2 regions of the Rhizobium sp. Leaf341 genome follow, and region 1 is predicted to be linked to the other one. Evidence: riboswitches for the same ligand, from Rfam matches in the RefSeq annotation. Region 1 holds a riboswitch; the other holds the start of a gene.

What was found. A riboswitch is a leader RNA that binds a small molecule or an ion and turns the genes downstream of it on or off. The one in region 1 is predicted to bind S-adenosylmethionine.
Region 2: another riboswitch for S-adenosylmethionine. It lies ahead of ASG03_RS04895 (O-succinylhomoserine sulfhydrylase); the one in region 1 lies ahead of metA (homoserine O-acetyltransferase MetA).

What each region holds. Positions count from the first base shown of each region.
Region 1 is NZ_LMPE01000002.1:79,509-89,560, forward strand. Features, by position in the region: gene tesB (acyl-CoA thioesterase II) at 89-994, opposite strand; gene ASG03_RS00375 (ubiquinone biosynthesis hydroxylase) at 1,073-2,284, shown strand; gene ASG03_RS00380 (Trm112 family protein) at 2,343-2,531, opposite strand; gene ASG03_RS00385 (LON peptidase substrate-binding domain-containing protein) at 2,540-3,205, opposite strand; gene trxA (thioredoxin) at 3,369-4,376, opposite strand; gene ASG03_RS00395 (prolyl-tRNA synthetase associated domain-containing protein) at 4,459-4,968, opposite strand; tRNA gene ASG03_RS00400 (tRNA-Gly) at 5,317-5,391, shown strand; gene ASG03_RS00405 (aldose epimerase family protein) at 5,593-6,597, opposite strand; gene metA (homoserine O-acetyltransferase MetA) at 6,731-7,654, opposite strand; SAM riboswitch at 7,704-7,781, opposite strand; gene ASG03_RS00415 (ABC-F family ATP-binding cassette domain-containing protein) at 7,884-9,737, opposite strand; gene ASG03_RS00420 (thiamine diphosphokinase) at 9,740-10,052, opposite strand, start outside.
Region 2 is NZ_LMPE01000003.1:696,971-707,022, reverse strand. Features, by position in the region: gene ASG03_RS04915 (aspartate aminotransferase family protein) at 1-348, shown strand, start outside; gene argF (ornithine carbamoyltransferase) at 460-1,377, shown strand; gene ASG03_RS04905 (Hsp33 family molecular chaperone) at 1,585-2,571, shown strand; gene apaG (Co2+/Mg2+ efflux protein ApaG) at 2,640-3,032, opposite strand; gene ASG03_RS04895 (O-succinylhomoserine sulfhydrylase) at 3,210-4,403, opposite strand; SAM riboswitch at 4,449-4,527, opposite strand; gene ASG03_RS04890 (2'-deoxycytidine 5'-triphosphate deaminase) at 4,601-5,695, shown strand; tRNA gene ASG03_RS04885 (tRNA-Gly) at 5,772-5,845, shown strand; gene ASG03_RS04880 (class I SAM-dependent methyltransferase) at 6,172-6,906, shown strand; gene ASG03_RS21360 (hypothetical protein) at 6,993-7,289, opposite strand; gene ASG03_RS04875 (FAD-dependent oxidoreductase) at 7,293-9,017, opposite strand; gene ASG03_RS04870 (DeoR/GlpR family DNA-binding transcription regulator) at 9,014-9,790, opposite strand; gene ASG03_RS04865 (FGGY-family carbohydrate kinase) at 9,787-10,052, opposite strand, start outside.

The sequences.
Region 1 (10,052 bases):
ATTCACCGAGAGGTGGCGGAGAGAAACGCTAAATATTGGCCAGAATTTTTGGCTATAAAATATGCATTTGGAAAAATTTGCTCAGAGATTACGCATCTGCCTTTTTCCGAATCAGACCCTCTTGGGCGACGGATGCGATCAGGTTTCCCGAACGGTCAAACAGGCTGCCCCGGTTCATGCCGCGGGCACCTCCCGTGCTGGGGCTGTCCTGCGTGTAGAGCAGCCAGTCATCGAGCTTGCTGGGACGGTGAAACCACATGGCGTGGTCGAGGCTCGCCACCTGCAAGTGACGATCGAAGATCGACGTTCCATGGGCACGCAGCGACGTGTCGAGCAGCGTCATGTCGGAGATGTAGGCAAGGACCGCCGCCTGCAACGGACGTTCATCAGGCACTGCGCCCGTCGCCTTGACCCAGACATGCTGCACCGGCTCCTGCGGCTCGCGCGAAACATAGTGCTTCAACGACACGGGCCGGATTTCGATCGGGCGCGGCTGCTCCCAGTAGCGGCGGATCGCCCCAGGCGCATTGGCGAGAAACATCGCCTTCATCTCGGCTTCACCCATCAGCTCTTCGGGCTGGGGCACCAGAGGCGGGGCAATGTGGTGCTCCAGTCCTTCTTCCTCGACCTGAAACGAGGCCGAGAGGGAGAAGATGGCCGCTCCATGCTGGATTGCCACCACGCGGCGCGTCGTGAAGCTGCTTCCGTCACGAATACGATCAACCTCGTAGATGATGGGCACGGCCGGATCGCCCGGTCGCATGAAATAGGCATGGAGCGAATGCACGAAGCGATCCGCCATGACCGTCCGCTGGGCCGCGACCAGCGCCTGCCCGATCACCTGCCCGCCAAACACGCGCTGCCAGCCGACCTGCGGCGACACGCCGCGGAACAGGTTTTCTTCCAGCGTTTCCAGGTCCAGCGTCTGCAGGAGACCGTCCATGGCGGTGGCAGTTCCGGCCCCGGCGGCGTCGTGGAGGGGATCATTGGACATTGCGCGGTCTCCGGCGGTAGGAAGCATGACGTCGATGTTCTATATAGCGCAAAAGGACAAGAACGAAGGACGGGACGGATGATCGATCTATTGGTGGCAGGCGGCGGATATGTCGGACTCTCGCTGGCGGTCGCGGTCAAGACGGCGGCGCCGCATCTCTCGGTGACCCTGATCGACGGCGCGCCGGACGGAGCCTGGCGCGGAGACGAGCGTGCTTCCGCCATCGCTGCCGCTGCATCGTCCATGCTCGACGTCATCGGGGTCTGGCAGACGATCGCGCCGAACGCCGAGCCGATCCGCCGCATGGCCATCACGGACTCCAAGACGTCGGACCCTGTCCGTCCCGTCTTCCTCACGTTCGAGGGCGACGCGGAGGCGGACCGTCCGTTCGCGCACATGGTTCCGAACGTTGCACTGGTCGGCGCTCTGCGGGACAGGGCGGCAAGCCTCGGCATCGAGATCAGGCCATCGACGACCGCCAGCGGCTTTACCGCAGACGATCACGCCGTCCGGCTCAACCTGATCGACGGCGGCGAGATCGAGGCGCGCCTGCTTGTTGCCTGCGATGGTGTGCGCTCCAGGCTTCGCGATGCAGCGGGCATCAAGACGGTGAACTTCGACTATGGCCAATCCGGCATTGTCACCACGGTCGAGCACGAGCGCCCCCACGATGGAACGGCGGAAGAGCACTTCTTGCCGGCAGGCCCCTTCGCCACGTTGCCGCTGCGCGGCAACCGTTCGTCGCTCGTCTGGACCGAAAGGACGGAAGACGCCAACCGCCTGATCGAGAGTGACGACCTCGTGTTCGAGGCGGAACTCGAACGCCGGTTCGGGTACAAGCTCGGCGCCCTGAAGGTTGTCGGCGGTCGCCGCGCCTTTCCTCTCGGCCTCACACTGGCCCGCGCCTTCGTGGCCAACCGCTTCGCCCTGGCCGGCGATTCGGCACACGGCATTCACCCCATCTCAGGGCAGGGCCTCAATCTCGGCTTCAAGGATGTGGCAGCGCTAGCGGAAACCATCGTCGATGCCGATCGCCTCGGTCTCGACATCGGGTCTCTGGGCGTTCTCGAGCGCTACCAGACGTGGCGGCGCTTCGATACCGTTCGCATGGGCGTAACGACGGATGTGCTGAACCGACTTTTCTCCAACGACATCATGCCGGTGCGGATGCTGCGCGATGTTGGTCTGGGCTTGGTGGATCGACTGACCCCGCTCAAATCCTTTTTCATCCGCCAGGCCGGGGCCGCCGCTGGCGGCGATCCGAAACTCCTGTCCGGCAAGCCGATCTAGGCGCTGAAGCAACACCGTCCGCGCTTTCGCTGCGGGACACGGCGACCAAGCGGGGCCATCAGTCCTCGATCTTGCGCGCCTCGGACATAAGCATGATCGGGATACCGTCGCGGATCGGATAGGCGAGTTTCGCCTTCTCCGAAACAAGCTCGTTTTCCGCCGCGCTGTAGCTGAGCCGACCCTTCGTCAAGGGGCAGACGAGAAGCTCGAGCAGTTTCGGATCGACCCGACGGGTTTTTTCGTCCATCGCGATGCCTATTGCAGTATGGTTTCAATGTCGCCGAATGTCTTGGCGAGAACGATCTCTGTGATTGCGATCAGCGTATCGGCGCGGGTCTTCAGGTCCGGCGCTTCGAGAAGCGCCTGCTTTTCAGCCGGCCCGTAGGGCAGCATCATCGCCATGGAGTTGACCAAAGTGGTATTGCCGGCGCGCTCCACGCTCTCCCAATCGGCTTCCAGCTTGTTGGTGTCGAGATAGGCCTTGAAGGCAGCCAGAAGCGCCTCGCGATCCACCTGCGCCTCGTCTTCGGACTCCGTGAGATCGCCCGCGAAGGGCGCTATCTTGAAATTGCGATACCCCTTGACCGGATGCACCTCGTCGAACAGGCGAAAGCGGCAGATGCCAGTCAGCGAGGTGATGTAGCGTCCGTCTTCCATTTCGGCAAAGGACGTGATCCGGCCGACGCAGCCGACTTGGCACAGTGCCTGGCTGTCTTCGCTGTGGTCCGTCAGCGAGGGCTGTACCATGCCGATCAGGCGATTCCCGCAGAGCGCATCATCGAACATTGCGAGATAGCGCGGCTCGAAGATATTGAGCGGCAACTGCGAGCCTGGCAGCAACAGAACACCGGTCAGTGGAAACACCGGAATGACGTCCGGAATATCCCTCGGCTTCAGATATCGTGCATTTCCGACCTGCATCTCAGGCAAACTCCGCCATATCTGGGGCAACGGGTCGATCATCGACCCGTCCGCCTCGCATTAAGGGATCACATGGTGCGCTTGCCGGAAATCTCAAGCGGGAAACGCGCTTGCTCAAATGCCGTATGTCGAACCGGAGGAAACGGCTCCGGCCCCGAAAAGTTCACGAGAACAGGATGGCCGACATCTTGCGGCGTGCCGACAGCGTCGCCGGGTCCGCAGGTCCCCAGACCTCGAAGAAGGCAACCAGCGCGCGTCGGGCACCGTCATCGTCGAAGGTGCGATCCCGCCGCATGATCGCCAGCAGGTGATCGGCAGCCGCCTGGCGGTCGCCCTCGACGTTGCGGATCTTGGCAAGGTTCAAACGAGCGGCATGATCGTCGGGATCGGCGACGAGGGCGGCTTCCAGTGCCTTGGGATCGCCGAGCTTACGGGCTTCGTCGATCTGGTCGAGCCGCTTCAGCAGGGGGGAAACCGAGGAATCCGCCTTCTGTTCGTCCGAAAGCTCGGACAGGATCTCTCGCGCCTGATCGATGGCGTCCGAGGCCATCATCACCTCGGCAAGTCCGGCTCGAGCCGGGAGATGTTCCGGATCGACCTGAAGCACCGACGCAAAGATGCCGCCGGCGTTCTGGAGGTCGCCTGCCTCGAGCAGCTGCCGGGCTTCGGCCAGCGCGGCCTCGATCTCCGCCGCCTGATCGTCGACCATCGGACCGGCGATCTTCTCGATAAACGCCCGGATCTGGCTTTCGGGAACCGCCCCCATAAAGCCGTCGGCCGGACGACCACCTATGAAGGCAACGACGGCGGGAATGGATTGAATGCCAAGCTGCCCCGCGATCGAGGGGTGATCGTCGATGTTCATCTTGACGAGCTTCACCCGTCCGCCGGCTTCGGTCACCACCTTCTCGATGATCGGCGTCAGCTGCTTGCACGGACCACACCAGGGGGCCCAGAAATCCACGAGGACCGGGAGATCCCGTGAGGCCTCCAGAACGTCGCGGGCGAAAGTGGCCGTCGTCGTGTCGGAGATCAGCGCGTGACCCGCAGCAGGCGCGGCGGGCGACGACGGCACCGGCGACGCAGAAGCGCCGGTCGGCGCGCCGCCATAGGTGGCCGTTGCGCTCATCTGACTGCCGTAGGAACCAGAATAGGGATTGTTGCCGCTCATCGAATGCTCCTTGCGGGACCATGCGCAGCCCCGATCCTGCCAACGCCGAATGTCATCCGGCAATCGCCCTCAAGATCGTATGTCAGGCCGTGACTTTCAAGACAAGCGGCACGTGCCCTGTCGCCTCCGCAAAGCGGATCAGATCTTTCGACGAAAGGGACGTGGTTGCGTCGTTCGTCAGGGGATGACAGTTGACGATCTCCTCGGCCATCAGGTCCGCATCCAGAACCAGGGTCACGGCCTTGCCATGATCGTTGATCACGCCAAGCGCGGTGACGGCACCGGGAATGACGCCCAGATATTCCATCAGCTTTTCCGGCTTGCCGAAAGAAACCTTGCTGGCCGCCCCGATCAGCGTGTGCACCGTCTTCAGATCGACGGTCGCATGCTCCTCGACGGTCAGAAGGAAGTAATTGTCCTTCTTGTCCTTCACGAACAGGTTCTTCGTATGTCCACCGGGAATCTCGTCGCGCAGCGCTACCGATTCAGCGACCGTGAACACCGGAGCATGCTGCTTCGTGCGGTGAGCAATCCCGAGATCATCGAGGAAGCGGAAAAGATCGTCTGCCGTTTTCGGCTGCATATCCGTCATGTCCTGCTCCTATGCCTGCGCCTCACATGCTTACGAAGCGACAGACCGCAGCGCAATCGCAGAGACGACAGCGACCATCTCTCGAGCGCAATCCTGAGGATCCGGCCTGCGCCGCGCCCTCTACATCGGGATCTTGGGGAGAATACCGTTTCACGGCATAGCTTCCGTGCACCGGGATCATTTCAAAACCCCCATCGTAACAATGGTTTAGAAGAAATTTCGGGAATTTTCCGCCGTCGCCGTCATTTCCCTGTTGCATTTCCAAATCGGCTGAGCGATATAGCGCCCGTCGCCAACGAAAACGGCGACGCCACGGTCCACCGACTACCCCCGGACCTTGGTTGATGAGCGGGTGTAGCTCAGGGGTAGAGCACAACCTTGCCAAGGTTGGGGTCGAGCGTTCGAATCGCTTCACCCGCTCCATTCTTTCTCACGACGAAGACATCGAAGATAATCAGCAGGTCTGCCCGCAAGGGGAAGCCGCCTGCGTTTGTGCGCGATACGCTTGACTTGACGGAGGCGATGTCCCCACACGATGGGATTGCCCGGGCCGGCAGGCCCAGGAGATGATCGTCCACGTGTTCGACAGGCGGGCATCCACAACGGACGCCCGCCCGCTGATGGTCAGCTCTTGGTGAAGATGTAATCCGTTTCCTGCCGCAGCGTCTCGCCGGGACGCAGGATCGCGTTCGGGAATCCTTCGTGATTGACCGCGTCGGGCCAGATCTGGGTTTCCAGGCAGAAGCCTGCAAACGGACCATAGGTCCGGCCTTCAAGACCGGGAACCGGCGTGTGCAGCTTAAAGCCGGAATAGAACTGGACGCCGGGCTCCGTCGTGCGCACTTCCAGCGAAACACCTGAATCGATGCTTCGCGCAAGGACAGCGGACCGCTTTGGACCGCGGTCGCCCGACAGGCAGAAGTTATGGTCGTAGAGCACCTTCGCGCCTTCCGTTTGCCGGCGCATGGATGTCATTTCCCGCAGATCGAACGCAGTGCCTTCGACGGTTGCGATCTCACCGGTCGGGATCTGCCGCTCGTCGGTCGGCAGATAGTGATCGGCCGCGATCATGATGTCGTGGCCGAGCGTGTCCGGGCGACCATCGAGGTTGAAGTAGGTGTGCTGGCAGAGATTGGCGATCGTGGGCGCATCCGTCGTCGCCGTATAGGAGACGGTCAGGCACCCATGACCGGAAAGCCGATAGGTCGCCGCGATCTCGCAGTTTCCCGGATAGCCGGCGCGGCCCGCGGGATCGGTGATCTTCAGGGAAACAGAATCCTCGGTGACGTCGAAAATGGTCCAGAGGCGCTTGGCGATGCCGTCGCTGCCGCCGTGAAGATGGGTCACGCCTTTCTCGTTCAGCTCGAGCTGAAATGCCTCGCCGTCGATCGAGAAGCGGCCGTCACCGATGCGGTTTGCCGAACGACCCGGTGTCGCGCCAAAGTAGGACGAATGGGCCGGATAATCTGCGAATGACTCGAAACCCAGCACCAGCGGCGGCGCGTGGCCGTCAAGCCGCAGATCCTGGATCACGGCGCCCCAGGTGATGACGTGGGCCGTCAGCCCGCCACCACGGATCGTCACGCGATGTACGGGCTCGCCTGTTGTCAGATGGCCGAAAATCTCCATTGCAGTGCTGGTCAAATTGCGCTCCTCGCATGTGTTCGTTCGCAGCGCCATGGGCACCGCCAACCTCGTTCTCTCCCCGCGCTTCCGCGGATCTACCTCGTCGCGCCGCGTTGGCGCGGCACGCATGACCGCATCAGCGACCCTTGCCGATCTCGCTCAGTTCGTAGGGCGTCGTCTGATAGATATCGTTGATCCAGTTTCCGAAAAGCAGATGCGCATGACTGCGCCACCGGTTCTGCGGCGGAAGCTCCGGGTCGTTGTGCGGAAAATAGTTGTACGGCATCTTGATGGGCACGCCGGCGTGAACATCGCGGAAATACTCGTCCGACAGGGAGGTCGAATCATATTCCACGTGGTTGAAGACGTAGAGACGATTGCCGGCCTTCTCGTGCACGAAGCAGACGCCCATCTCGTCGGACTCCATGAGAATCTCTAGCCCTGGCACCTTCTCGATATCTTCCCGCCGAACTTCGGTCCATCGCGATACCGGGATCTGGAAATCGTCGGAGAAGCCGTTGAGATAGACGGAAGACGGATCAAGAATATGGTGGCGATAGACCCCGAAGGCCTTTTCCCGCAGCGGATGCTTGGGCACCCCGTGGAAATGATAGATCGCCGCCATCGCGCCCCAGCAGATGTTGAGCGTGGAATGAACGTGCGTATGCGTCCAGGCAAAGACCTCGCGCATCTCCTCCCAATAGGTGACCTCTTCGAACGGCAGAAGCTCGACCGGTGCGCCGGTGATGATGAGACCGTCGAAATGCCGTTCACGAACGTCTTCGAACGTCTCGTAGAAGGCGAGCAGATGATCTTCGGAGGTGTTCTTTGCCTTATGGCTGCCAAGTCGGATCAGCGTGAACTCGACCTGCAACGGCGACGCACCGACAAGACGCGCCATCTGTACCTCGGTCTTGATCTTGTTCGGCATGAGGTTGAGAAGCCCGATCTGCAGCGGCCGGATATCCTGACGGATGGCGGCCGTTTCGGTCATGACCCGCACGCCCTCGGAGACGAGGGTTTCGAAAGCGGGCAGCGTATCGGGTATCTTGATGGGCATCGGCTTCACTCGGAATAACGACACCGGCCGAAATGGAGGGTAGCGGGCGAAACATCGTCCCACGGCCCTTTAGCGACTTGTTTAACGTGGCTGCAAGCCGGCCGGCCAAATCACCACGGCGCAAGTCATAGACCCGATACGGGTGCGAATCAAGGACAGCCAACGCCGCCGTCAAGCGACAGCACGGGACGGACGTCACGGCGAACGACCGCCCCCGCTTGTCGTCTACCTACCCCTCTAACGCCTCGCGCAGCATTTCCAGCTCCAGCCACGCGCTTTCCATCGTCTCGATCGACGCCCGCAGCTTTTCGAGTTCTGCAGCCAGGGCGGCAAAGCGCGCGGGGTTCTTTGCAAAGAGTTTCGGATCGGCCATTTCCGCCTCGCGCTTCGCGATCTCGCCTTGCGCCTTTTCCATCTCCTTCGGCAGGTTCTCGAGGGCAAACTTCTGCTTGAAGGACAATTTTCCCTTGGCCGGCTTAGCGGCCGCCGAACCCTGCCCCGCCGTCTGCGGGCCACCCGTCTGCGTGTTACCCGCCTTGCGGGCCTTTTCGGCCTTTTCCGCGCGTTTGCGCTCGTCGGCCAGGCCCTTGCGCTGCGCCATCATATCCGAATAGCCGCCCGCATATTCGATCCATCGCCCGTCCGGTGCTTCCGGGGCGGCCGGCGCAATGGTCGAGGTGACCGTGCGGTCAAGAAAGTCGCGATCATGGCTGACGAGGATCACCGTGCCGGCGAAGCCCGCGACGATCTCCTGCAGGAGGTCCAGCGTCTCGATGTCGAGATCATTCGTCGGCTCGTCGAGAATCAGAAGATTCGTCGGGCGCGAGAGAATACGCGCCAGCATCAACCGCGCCCGCTCGCCGCCGGACAGATTCTTGATCGGCGTGCGCGCCTGCTCGGGCTGAAACAGGAACTCCTTCATGTAGCCGGTCACATGCCGTTGCTCGCCGTTGACCAGCAGTGTTTCGCCGCGCCCGTCGGTCAGGTAATTCGCCAGCGTATCCTCGAGATTGAGGTCTTCGCGTTTCTGGTCAAGCGTCGCGATCTCGAGGTTGGTCCCAAGCTTCACCTTGCCCTCGTCCGGCTTCAACTGGCCGGTGAGCATTTTCAGAAGCGTGGTCTTGCCGGCACCGTTCGGACCGACGAGACCGATGCAGTCGCCGCGATGCACCCGGATAGAGAACGGCGCAACAATGGTGCGCGCGCCATAAGCCTTGGCGATCTTCTCGGCCTCGATCACCAGCTTGCCGGATTCCTGCGCGTCGGAAACGCTCGCCTGTACCGAGCCCTGAGGTCCCTTGTGGCCGCGATAGTTGGAGCGCAGATCCTGCAGAGCGCCGAGGCGGCGCATGTTGCGCTTGCGCCGGGCGGTCACGCCATAGCGCAGCCAGTGCTCTTCCCGTTCGATCTGCTTGCCGAGCTTGTGCTGCTCCAGTTCCTCCTGTTCCAGTACCTGGTCCCGCCAGGCCTCGAACTGACCAAACCCCCGGTCAAGCCGGCGCGACGTGCCGCGATCGAGCCAGACGGTGGCGGTCGAAACCTTCTCCAGGAAGCGACGGTCGTGGGAGATGAGGATGAGGGCACTCCGGGTCTTCTGCAGCTCGCCTTCCAGCCATTCGATAGTCGGCAGGTCGAGATGGTTGGTCGGCTCGTCGAGCATCAGGATATCGGGTTCGGGCGCAAGCACCCGGGCCAGCGCCGCACGTCGCGCCTCGCCCCCGGAGAGATCGTTCGGATTCTCCTGGCCGCTCAACCCCAGATGCGAGAGCAGATAGGTCACACGATAGGGATCGTCGCCCGGCCCTAGCCCTGCCTCGGCATAGGCCTGGACCGTGGTATAGGCGCCGAAGTCCGGCGCCTGTTCCAGATAGCGCACCGTGGACGACGGATGGCGAAACACCTCGCCCGACTGTGGCTCGATCAGGCCTGCGGCGATCTTGAGCAACGTCGACTTGCCCGAGCCGTTGCGGCCGACAAGGCAGATGCGATCGCCTGGCTCGACCTGCAGCGCTGCACCGTTGAGCAGTGGCGTACCGCCGAAGGTCAGGACGATATCGTCGAGTTTGAGAATGGGCGGCGCCATGGTCAGGCTCCTGTCATGTCGAGAGGGCGGGCGACAAGCATCGCGCGGCCCGCGCCAAGCGTCAGCTGTACGGGTCCTTCCGCCACGTTGGAAATGGTGCGCGATGAGCCGAAGGGCATCGCGAAACGGCTCAAAGGATAGCGCGCGCCGGCAATGGAGAGGTCGGTTAGGGTATCAAGACCCAAGATGGAGAACAGGCAGCCCCTTGGCAAGGCGACCTCCGTGATGCCGGGCAGCAGCGGCACCGCCTCCTCCTCGCCCGAGGTCAGGAGGACGTCGAGCCCGGTTTCGGCAAGATGCAGGCTGTAGAGAAGG
Region 2 (10,052 bases), on a different contig from region 1:
GGCAATGCCGTGCTGGACGTCGTTCTCGGCGATGGGTTTCTCGAGCATGTGCGGGATGTCGCACTCGTCTTCCGTCAGGGGCTGGCCTCGCTTGCCGATCGTTTCCCCGATGTAATCGAGGAAATCCGCGGCGAAGGCCTCATGCTCGGCATCAAGGCGGCGGTTCCCTCCGCCGACCTGCTGAAGGCGATCCGGGCGGAGAAGATGCTGGCCGTTCCCGCAGGGGAAAACGTCATCCGCCTGCTGCCGCCGCTGATCACCAGCGCGGACGAAGCCCGCGAGGGTCTCGCCCGCATCGAACGCGCCAGCGAAACGTTGACGGCGGTCAAACAGCGCGCGCGTGCGTGATCTGGACGCCTTCGACATCAGGATTACCGACAGCCGGCCCGCGCAGAAGGCATAGGCTCCAAGAACGCCTTGGAGCCGCCCCCGGGCACAAGGACAGGACACCGCATTTTCATGGCCGAACCTCGCCACTTCCTCGATCTCTCCGCCATGTCGGCAGAGAACCTGCGCTCCATCATCGATGATGCCCGGGTGCGAAAGGCAGCGACCAAGGCCGGGACTGCGGAAAAGCCGCTGGCCGGCAAGATGCTCGCCATGATCTTCGAAAAGCCTTCCACCCGAACCCGTGTGTCGTTCGACGTCGGCATGCGCCAGCTCGGCGGCGAGACGCTGTTCCTTTCGGGCACGGAAATGCAGCTCGGTCGCGCCGAGACGATCGGCGATACGGCCAAGGTTCTCTCTCGGTACGTCGATGCCATCATGATCCGCACGACAGACCACAGCCGCCTGCTCGAGCTTGCCGAACATGCGACCGTGCCGGTCATCAATGCCCTGACAGACACGACGCATCCCTGCCAGATCATGGCCGACATCATGACTTTCGAAGAGCATAGCGGCCCGGTAAAGGGCAAGACCATTGCCTGGACGGGCGACGGCAACAACGTGCTGCATTCCTTCATCGAGGGATCGGCGCGTTTCGGCTACACGATGAAGATGGCGGTGCCGCTCGGCTCCGAACCCGACGACAAAATTCTCAACTGGGCGCGCAACAATGGCGGCAACGTGATCCTGTCGCATGACGCGGAAAAGACGGTCTCCGGTGCCGATTGCGTCGTCACGGACACCTGGGTGTCGATGAACCAGGAGCATCGCGCCCGGGGACACAACGTCTTCCAGCCCTATCAGGTCAATGCTGCGCTGATGTCGAAGGCGGACGAGAACGCGCTCTTCATGCACTGCCTGCCGGCGCATCGGGGCGAGGAAGTGACCGACGAGGTCATTGACGGACGTCAGTCCGTGGTGTTCGACGAGGCGGAAAACCGCCTTCATGCCCAGAAGTCGATCCTTGCCTGGTGCCTGGGCGCGCTCTGAGAGCCTGCCTGCGACGCGCATCGTCAAAACCTTGAAAAACGGCATTCGGCCACCGATCTAGGTGCAAAGCGGAATGTCACGATTTTTGCTGGCATTTCATATCGATCCAATAGAATGGCGTTGTGGCGTGCAAAACCCGGACCTGTCCGGGGCGCCGTCATCTGCGTTCGGGCTCGCCGCGGCGGGTCATGCATCAGGAGCATGGACATGGTGGACAAAGGACCAGATCTCGGCGAATTCGGTTACGCGGGCGATGACCGCGTCGTGCCTTTTCAGGTGGAGGGCCTCGACGTGCGCGGTCGCGCCGTTCAGCTTGGCCCCATGCTGGATGCGATCCTCGAACGGCACAATTATCCGTTGCCGGTCGCACGCCTCGTGGCGGAAACGGTGGTGCTCACCGTCCTCCTCGGCACTTCGCTGAAGTTCGATGGCAAGCTCATCATCCAGACGAAAAGCGATGGCCCGGTCGATCTCGTGGTCGCCGACTTCTCGACGCCGGATCGCGTGCGCGCTTATGCCCGCTACGACGAAGAGGCGCTGGCCAGCGCGATTGACAAGGGCGAAACCGATCCACAGGATCTGCTCGGCCAGGGCATCCTTGCCTTCACCATCGATCAGGGCGAATACACCCAGCGCTACCAGGGCATCGTTCCGCTGGACGGCGCTTCGCTGGAGGAGATCGCCGGCGTTTATTTCCGCCAGTCGGAGCAGATCCCGACCAAGGTGCGCCTTGGCGTTGCCGAGCTGTTGGATCGCGACGAGAACGGCAAGCCGCGCCACCGCTGGCGGGCCGGAGGCATGGTCGCGCAGTTTCTGCCGGAGGCGCCCGACCGGATGCGCCAGCCGGACCTGCATGGCGGGGACGGAGCCGAGACGTTCGAGGGTGGTGTCGACGACCTCTGGGACGAGGCGCGTGTCATGGTTGAGACGATCGACGCCGACGAATTGACCGATCCGACCGTCGGCACGGAACGGCTGCTCTATCGCCTGTTCCACGAGCGCGGCGTGCGGGTCTATCCCCCGCAGGCGGTCTATGACCAATGCGCCTGCTCGCGTGAAAAGCTGCGGGACGTCCTTGCCAGCTTCAGCCAGGAGGAGATCGACAGCACGGTGGAGGATGGGGTCATCTCGGTGACCTGCGAGTTCTGCTCGACCACCTACACGTTCGAAGCCACCGAGGTCCGCCCGCAGTAAGCGCGCGCACATCGTTTGGAAACTGAAGGGGCTCCCGGCAATTGCGGCCGGGGGCACATCGGCTGTGGTCAGTTCAATGTGCGGCTGAGGCCCGGCAGGTCCAGCGAAAAGGCGGGAATGTCGACCGTGAAGGTTTCGCCGTCAGGTGTCTCCATCGAGTAGTGTCCGAACATTACACCGGAAGGCGTGTCGAGCGGGCAACCGGAGGAGTACTCGAACGTATCGCCCGGATTGAGGATGGGTTGCTCGCCGATCACTCCGGGGCCGTTGACCTCGTCGACCTGACCGCTTTCGTCCGTGATATGCCAATACCGCGTCATCAGACGCACGGTTTTCGTGGAACGGTTCGAAATCAGAATGCGGTAGCCCCACACATAGCGCCCATCTTCGGGATCGGACTGATCTTCCAGATAATAAGGCTCTACGGTGACCTCGATGTCCCGTGTCAGCGCGCGATACATGATGCAACCCTTCCAGTCAGTGTGCATATTCTAGGGGAAGATGGTTTCCCGAAGAATAACGCCCGCAGGAAGTGTGTTGCGGCACGGCACGCCGTCACGCTGTCACGCCGCGCGGGGTTAGCGCGACGTGACGCTCCGAGGATGGAGCAGGGCCGGGTAGCAGGATCAGGACGCGCCTCAGGCGGCGACGGTCTTCAGCGCCCGGGCGAAATCCTCGATGAGATCCGCACTGTCCTCGATGCCGGCCGACAGGCGCACGGTCCCGTCGGAAATGCCGAGTTCCGCACGGGCCTCCTCGTTGAGGTTCTTGTGCGTCGTCGTCGCCGGATGCGTGATCAGGCTCTTGCTGTCGCCGAGATTGTTGGAGATCTTGACGATTTCCAGCGCGTTCTGCAGCGCGAACGCCGCCTTCTTGCCACCCTTCATCTCGAAACAGACGAGCGTCGATCCGCCCTTCATCTGCTTTGCGATGATATCGGCCTGCGGATGGTCCTTGCGGCCGGGGTAGATGACGCGGGCAATCTGGCTCTGTTCGGCGAGGAAGTCGGCAACCTTCGCTGCGTTGTCGCTCTGCTGGCGCACCCGCAACGGCAGGGTCTCGATGCCCTTCAACAGCGTCCAGGCGTTGAACGGCGACAAGGCAGGGCCGGTGTGGCGGAAATAATCGTGCAGATGCTCGTCGATCCAGTCTTTCGACGAGAGGATGACGCCGCCAAGGCAACGCCCCTGGCCGTCGATATGCTTGGTGGCGGAATAAACGACGACATGGGCGCCGAGCTCGAGCGGCTTCTGCAGGAGCGGCGTCGCAAAGACGTTGTCCACCACCAGCTTGGCACCCGCCGCATCGGCTAGCTTCGCCACGGCGGCAATGTCGACCACCTCGAGTGTCGGATTGGTCGGGCTTTCCAGGAAGAAGACCTTGGTATTCGGGCGGATGGCCTTTTCCCAGTTCTCGATGAAGCGGCCGTCGACCAGCGTGCATTCGATGCCATAGGAGGGGGCCAAGGTTTCCACGACCCAGCGGCACGAACCGAAGAGCGCGCGTGCGGCGACGATATGATCTCCGGCCTTCAACTGGCAGAGGATGGCGGCAGCCACGGCGGCCATGCCCGAGGCCGTTGCGCGCGCATCCTCGGCGCCTTCCAGGAGGCACATGCGCTTTTCGAACATGTCGTTGGTGGGGCTGCCATAGCGCGCGTAGATAAAGCCGTCCGTTTCACCCTTGAAGCGTGCTTCCGCAGCTTCCGATGTCTCGTAGACGAAGCCCTGTGTCAAGAAGATCGCCTCGGACGTCTCACCGTGATTGGAGCGGGTCGTGCCGCCGTGAACGAGCTGGGTCGCGGGGCGCCAGGTCTTGTTTGCCGTGCTCATCGCTTGTCTCCTTCCAGAAACAAAAAAACCGGTCGCGTAAAGCAGACCGGTTCGAGCCCGGTCTTTTTAGCCATTTGTTTAACGTGGCTGCAAGCCGACCGGCCAAATCACCACGGGATAAGTTCCCATACGTCTTCGCCCCGCTTGCGTCAATCAGCCGTTTTTGGTTTTGTCGGCCCCGGAAAAAGGATGAAGGCATGGCGCGCGACACAGGCATTCTGGCGGATAGCGCAATCGCTTCGCTGTTCGATCAAGGCCGCCTTCTCAGCGAAGGGGCGCTGGACGACGACCAGATCCAGCCGGCGAGTCTCGACCTGCGTCTGGGCGGTCGTGCCTTCCGGGTGCGTGCGAGCTTCATGCCCGGTCCCGGGCATCTCGTCGCCGACAAACTCGATCGGCTCAAGCTGCACGTCATCGACCTGACCGAGGGTGCCGTGCTCGAGACCGGCTGCGTCTACATCGTGCCGCTGATGGAAAGCCTCGACCTGCCGGCCGCCATGTCGGCCTCGGCCAATCCGAAGAGTTCAACCGGACGGCTCGACATCTTCACCCGCGTCATCACCGACCGGGCGCAGGAGTTCGACAAGATCCCGGCCGGGTATCGCGGCCCGCTTTACCTCGAAATCAGCCCACGCACGTTTCCCGTCATCGTTCGCCGGGGCTCGCGTCTTTCGCAGATCCGCTTCCGGGTCGGACACGCGCTCCTGACCGAAAGCGAAGTGCTTGATCTTCACCGAACGGAAACGCTGGTCGCCAGCGATACGCCGAACGTATCGGGGGCCGGCATTGCACTGTCGATTGACCTCAAGGGCACGGGCCCCGACGGTCTGATCGGCTACCGCGGCAAGCACCACACGGCCGTGGTGGATGTTGACCGCAAAGGTGCGCATGGGATTTATGATTTCTGGGAGCCGCTCTACAGCCGCGGTGCCGACGAGCTCATTCTCGATCCCGACGAGTTCTATATCCTCGTCTCCCGCGAGGCCGTCCACGTGCCGCCTCTGTTTGCCGCCGAGATGACCCCGTTCGATCCCCTGGTCGGCGAATTCCGCGTGCACTATGCCGGCTTCTTTGACCCCGGCTTCGGCCATGCCCCGTCCGGCGGCACCGGCAGCCGGGCCGTGCTGGAAGTGCGCAGCCATGAGGTTCCCTTCATCCTCGAGCACGGCCAGATCGTCGGCCGCCTTGTCTACGAGCACATGATGGAGCGACCGAGAGGGCTCTACGGCCTCGGCGTCGGATCGAACTATCAGGCGCAGGGTCTGAAGCTCTCCAAGCATTTTCGCGGTTGAGACGCGCCTTTCCGTCTTCGGAAACCGCGGCCAAGGATTGACACGCGGCTTCATCTGTTGGATGTCTGGCGCATTGGCGGGTGTAGCTCAATGGTAGAGCAGCAGCTTCCCAAGCTGAATACGAGGGTTCGATTCCCTTCACCCGCTCCAGCCAACCCACGACATCCGCGTTGCTTTTCTGGCTGTCCTCCGTCTGACCGAGGTCGGCAGCAACGCGTCCAATGCTTCCCCCTTTGCCGAGCCTGACGATCATTTCGACACAACAGGCTTGCACCGATCCAAGGTCTGAGCCGCTGTTGTGACGCGCATGCGTGCCGCAATACAGCGGATGTCGCGTAAAAACGCTGTCGAATTCTCAGAGCCGATGATCGGCGCGTATCTGCCGACTATAAATGGCGAACGCCTTGGGCAAGCTCCTCCGTTTATCTGACCACGGAGAGCGTTCTACACACGTGCCACGAAAGGCCAGGAACTCGATGGACAAGGCGACATTGGAAAATCCGGAATTTATGCAGTTCCTTCTTCTGGTCTACGATCATGCTCTTGCAAATCCGCGGGGCGATGCCTTTGATCTGGACAAGGTTGCAAAACTATCTGCCGCTGTTTCCTCCTCGCAATATCTCTATTCGCACATGCTGGGCGCCAAGCGTTTCGAGACCTCCGGCGACGTTCTCGACTATGCGGTCTCCTGTGCGACCGTCCAAGGTCTCTCGCTCGAGTTCGGCGTCTTCTCCGGACGCTCGATCAACCGGACCGCCGCAGCCCGCCCGTCCGACACGATCTACGGATTCGACAGCTTCGAGGGATTGCCGGAAAGCTGGCGCGACGGATACGACAAAAGCGCGTTTGCCCGGGACGATCTTCCGGCGGTGGCGGACAATGTCGAACTGGTCGTCGGCTGGTTCGATCGGACGCTGCCCGGCTTTCTGGATTCACATCCCGGTCCGGTGTCGTTCCTGCACGTCGACTGCGATCTCTACAGTTCGACCCAGACGGTCCTGACACAATTGCGCGAACGCCTCGTTCCCGGAACCATCATCCTTTTCGATGAGTACTTCAACTATCCGGGCTGGGAGATGCACGAGTTCAAGGCTTTTCGCGAATTCGTGGAAAGCACCGGCCTGCAGTATGAATACATCGCTCTGCATCCCAAGCACCAGCAGGTCGCCGTCCGGGTGACGGGCATCTATAACCGCCGACACCATATCTGAGGCGTTCGGGGAAGCGATGTTGGAGCGGAATGAAGCGTCGAAGAAAAAACAGCCTCGCATCGACTTGAAGCTGTCACATTCGGCTCCTATATTCCTCTCATCGGCAAACGGTCGAGCTTTTCTGAAAAAGAGAAGTTCTCGGGGTCGATAAAAGCTTTCGTCGATTTGACCACGGATGTACTGGCAACTTGATAAAAGCGAATGAGGAAGGTCGGTGCGATTTCGCCCCGGCCTTTTTTATTGTCGCATGTTCGGCGATCGACGTCCGAGACTGATCCCGCCGCTAAAGCGCGTTGCATGAAAAAGGATTCACGCAACGCGCTTAACGGTCTTGGTTCGATGCATGGCGTTTCCCGAAGCCGCTGCACACGTTCGGGCGACATGCCTTAAGCCAGGGTGACACCGTGCAGGCGCGAAAGTTCGTCGCGTACGCGCGCGATCTCCTGCTCGATCCTCTCCTCGGACCAGCCGAGCGCCTGTCCGGCAATGTCTGCGATCCGAGTGAGAAGACGCAGCGTCAGCGTTCCCGTTACGGCAAGGGCCGTGCGACGGAGCACGATATCTGCAAGCCGCCCGACCTGCTCGTAGCGAACGACATAGTCGATTTCGCCCTCGAAATGGTCCGGCGCGTCGGGAAGGGGAACAACGCCCGTGGTGGCGAGGTGACGAGCCACGGCGCGCGCCTTCGTACCATAACGGGCGAGAAGTTCTTCGACATGCGCCTCCGCAAGACCGGAAATCGTGACAAGGTCGGCCACAAGCCGGCGGCGGCTGGCATCGTCTCCGGGAAAGTCCCGCCCTCCGCCAATCGGCACCGCTTCGGTCGAGACCGTGCGCGCGCGACCGAGACGCTTAAGGACCGTGTCCGCGACCTCTTCCGCATAACCACGGAACGTCGTCCACTTGCCCCCGACCAGCGACAGGACGGGAAAGGGGCGATTGCCCTGGGGTTCCAGAACCGGCGTCACGTGATCTCGACTGATCAGGCCGGGGTTGCTGGCGTTGTTAGCCGGCAAAGGACGGATGCCGCTGTAGGTATAGACGATCTGGCTGCGATCGAACGTCATCTTGGGCAGGAGCTTGCTCAGGCTTTCCAGAAGGTAATCGATCTCGTCGTCTTCGCAGCGCACGCTGTCGGGCTGGTCGGCCTTGATATCGGTCGAGCCGACCATCGCGCGACCCAGATAGTCGAAGACGAGGCAGATGCGGCCATCGTCCGCCTCGAAATAGATCATCCGCCCATCGAGTTCCTTGAGCAGTGCATCGTGGCGCAGCAGGATATGCGAGCCCTTGGTGCCGCCGATCATGCGCGAGGTCTCGCCGAGTGCCGCGTTGACCGTGTCGATCCACGGGCCCCCCGCATTGACCACGAGGCGGGGCTTGACGCGCATCTGTGCCCCGTTGAGCAGGCTGGAAATGACCAGCGTATCGCCTGCTCGGCCTTCGAGGCGGGCATGATTGACCGCTGCGGATGCTGGGCTTGCAGCCAGGCCGTCCCACACGAGTTCGGCGACCAGCCGTTCGGGATGCGTTACGGTCGCGTCGTAGTAGGTCCCTGTCGCGACGATGCGCGGGGTCAGCGCCGGCAGGCTGCGGAGGGATGCGGATTTGCCGGCCATCGTATGACGCGGCATCACCCGTTGGCGGGCGCCATAGGCATCGTACATCCAGAGGCCCGTCTTGATCAGGAGCGCGCCGCGGCTGCGGGGCGTTCCCTTGGCGCCGAAAAGCGTGCGCGTGGCCGAAAGGACACCCTTTGTCCAGGAGAAGATGGGAATGACGGTGGCCAGAGGCTTTACGTAATGCGGTGCATTGCGCAGCAGGAGGTTGCGCTCATAGGTCGATTGCGCCACCAGGCGAAGTTCGCCGGTTTCCAGATATTTCAAGCCGCCATGAATGAGGCGGGAGGGAGCGGCGCTCGTACCCGAGCCGTAGTCCGACTTGTCGAGGATGAGGCAGGTCAGCCCCTGCGCGCAGAGATCGCGAAACAGGCCAGCGCCGTTGACGCCCGCGCCGATGATGACGACGTCGACGGTGCCGGTTTTGGCAATGGCGTCCAGGCGCTCCGCCATGTCGCCGGGCCACCGCATGTCGTTGACGGTTTCGCTCATGATGTCCTGCCTGTTCTGGTGATGCTGAGGGGAATGCCGCGCGCGAGAAGATCTGCACGAACGTCGTCGGCCAGCCGGTCTGTGGCGAGGACGGCGTCGAAGGCCGAGAGGTCGGCAAAGACGTTCAGGGCCACCTTGCCGAACTTGGAGGCGTCGAGCAGCAGGATACGGCGCGAGGACGCGGCCATCATCGCCTGCTTGACCTTGGTCACCTGCGCATCCTGAATGAAGGCGATGCCGCCCTCCACGGCGGAGGCCGAACAGAAGAAGACGTTTGCCCGCAAGGCCGCGACGGCGCGCTCGGTCGTCAACCCGATGAAGGCGTTGAACGTCCGGTGATAGGTGCCGCCAAGGCAGAGCACCTCGATCTCGTCGATGTCGATCAATCTATTGGTCGAAACGAGCCCGTTGGTAATGACCGTCAGCGGTCTGACGCCCGCCAGGAGGTCGGCCAGGGCTGCGCCTGTGGTGCTGTCGTCGAGCATGACGGCCTGTCCCGGTTCGACATGGGCAAGTGCGGCGCGCGCCAGTGCCGCCTTTTCCGCCTTGCCGACGGTTTCCCGATAGCGAAAGGCGCTTTCGTAGAGACCGGACGGCTGGACCGTCACGGTGCCGTGCAGTTTGCGCAGCACGCCCTGATGCGCAAGGCGATCGACATGGCGATGGATCGTCATGCGGGATACGCCGAAATGATTGACGAGATCGTCGATGCGCGCCTGTCCGGCCTGCATGATATAGTCGGCAATCTCATCCCGGCGCGCATCCCCCTTCATGACGTGATCGCCCCTCGAGACCCCTCCGCCAGTCGTTCGATCGCGTGCCAGTGTGGTTGCATCGCTTCAGCCATGTCGCGGTAGAGCGCGTAGCGCGCGGCAAGCGCGGCTTTCGGCGCGGGGTCCGGGTTATGGCTGCGCAGGATCGTCGTCGTTGCCCGGGCGCCCGCCTGCGGGCTTTCGTAGAGGCCGATCGCAGCCCCGGCCGTCAAGGCAGCACCCCAGGCGGCAGCCTCGTCCGCGGAGGTTACATGCACCGGGA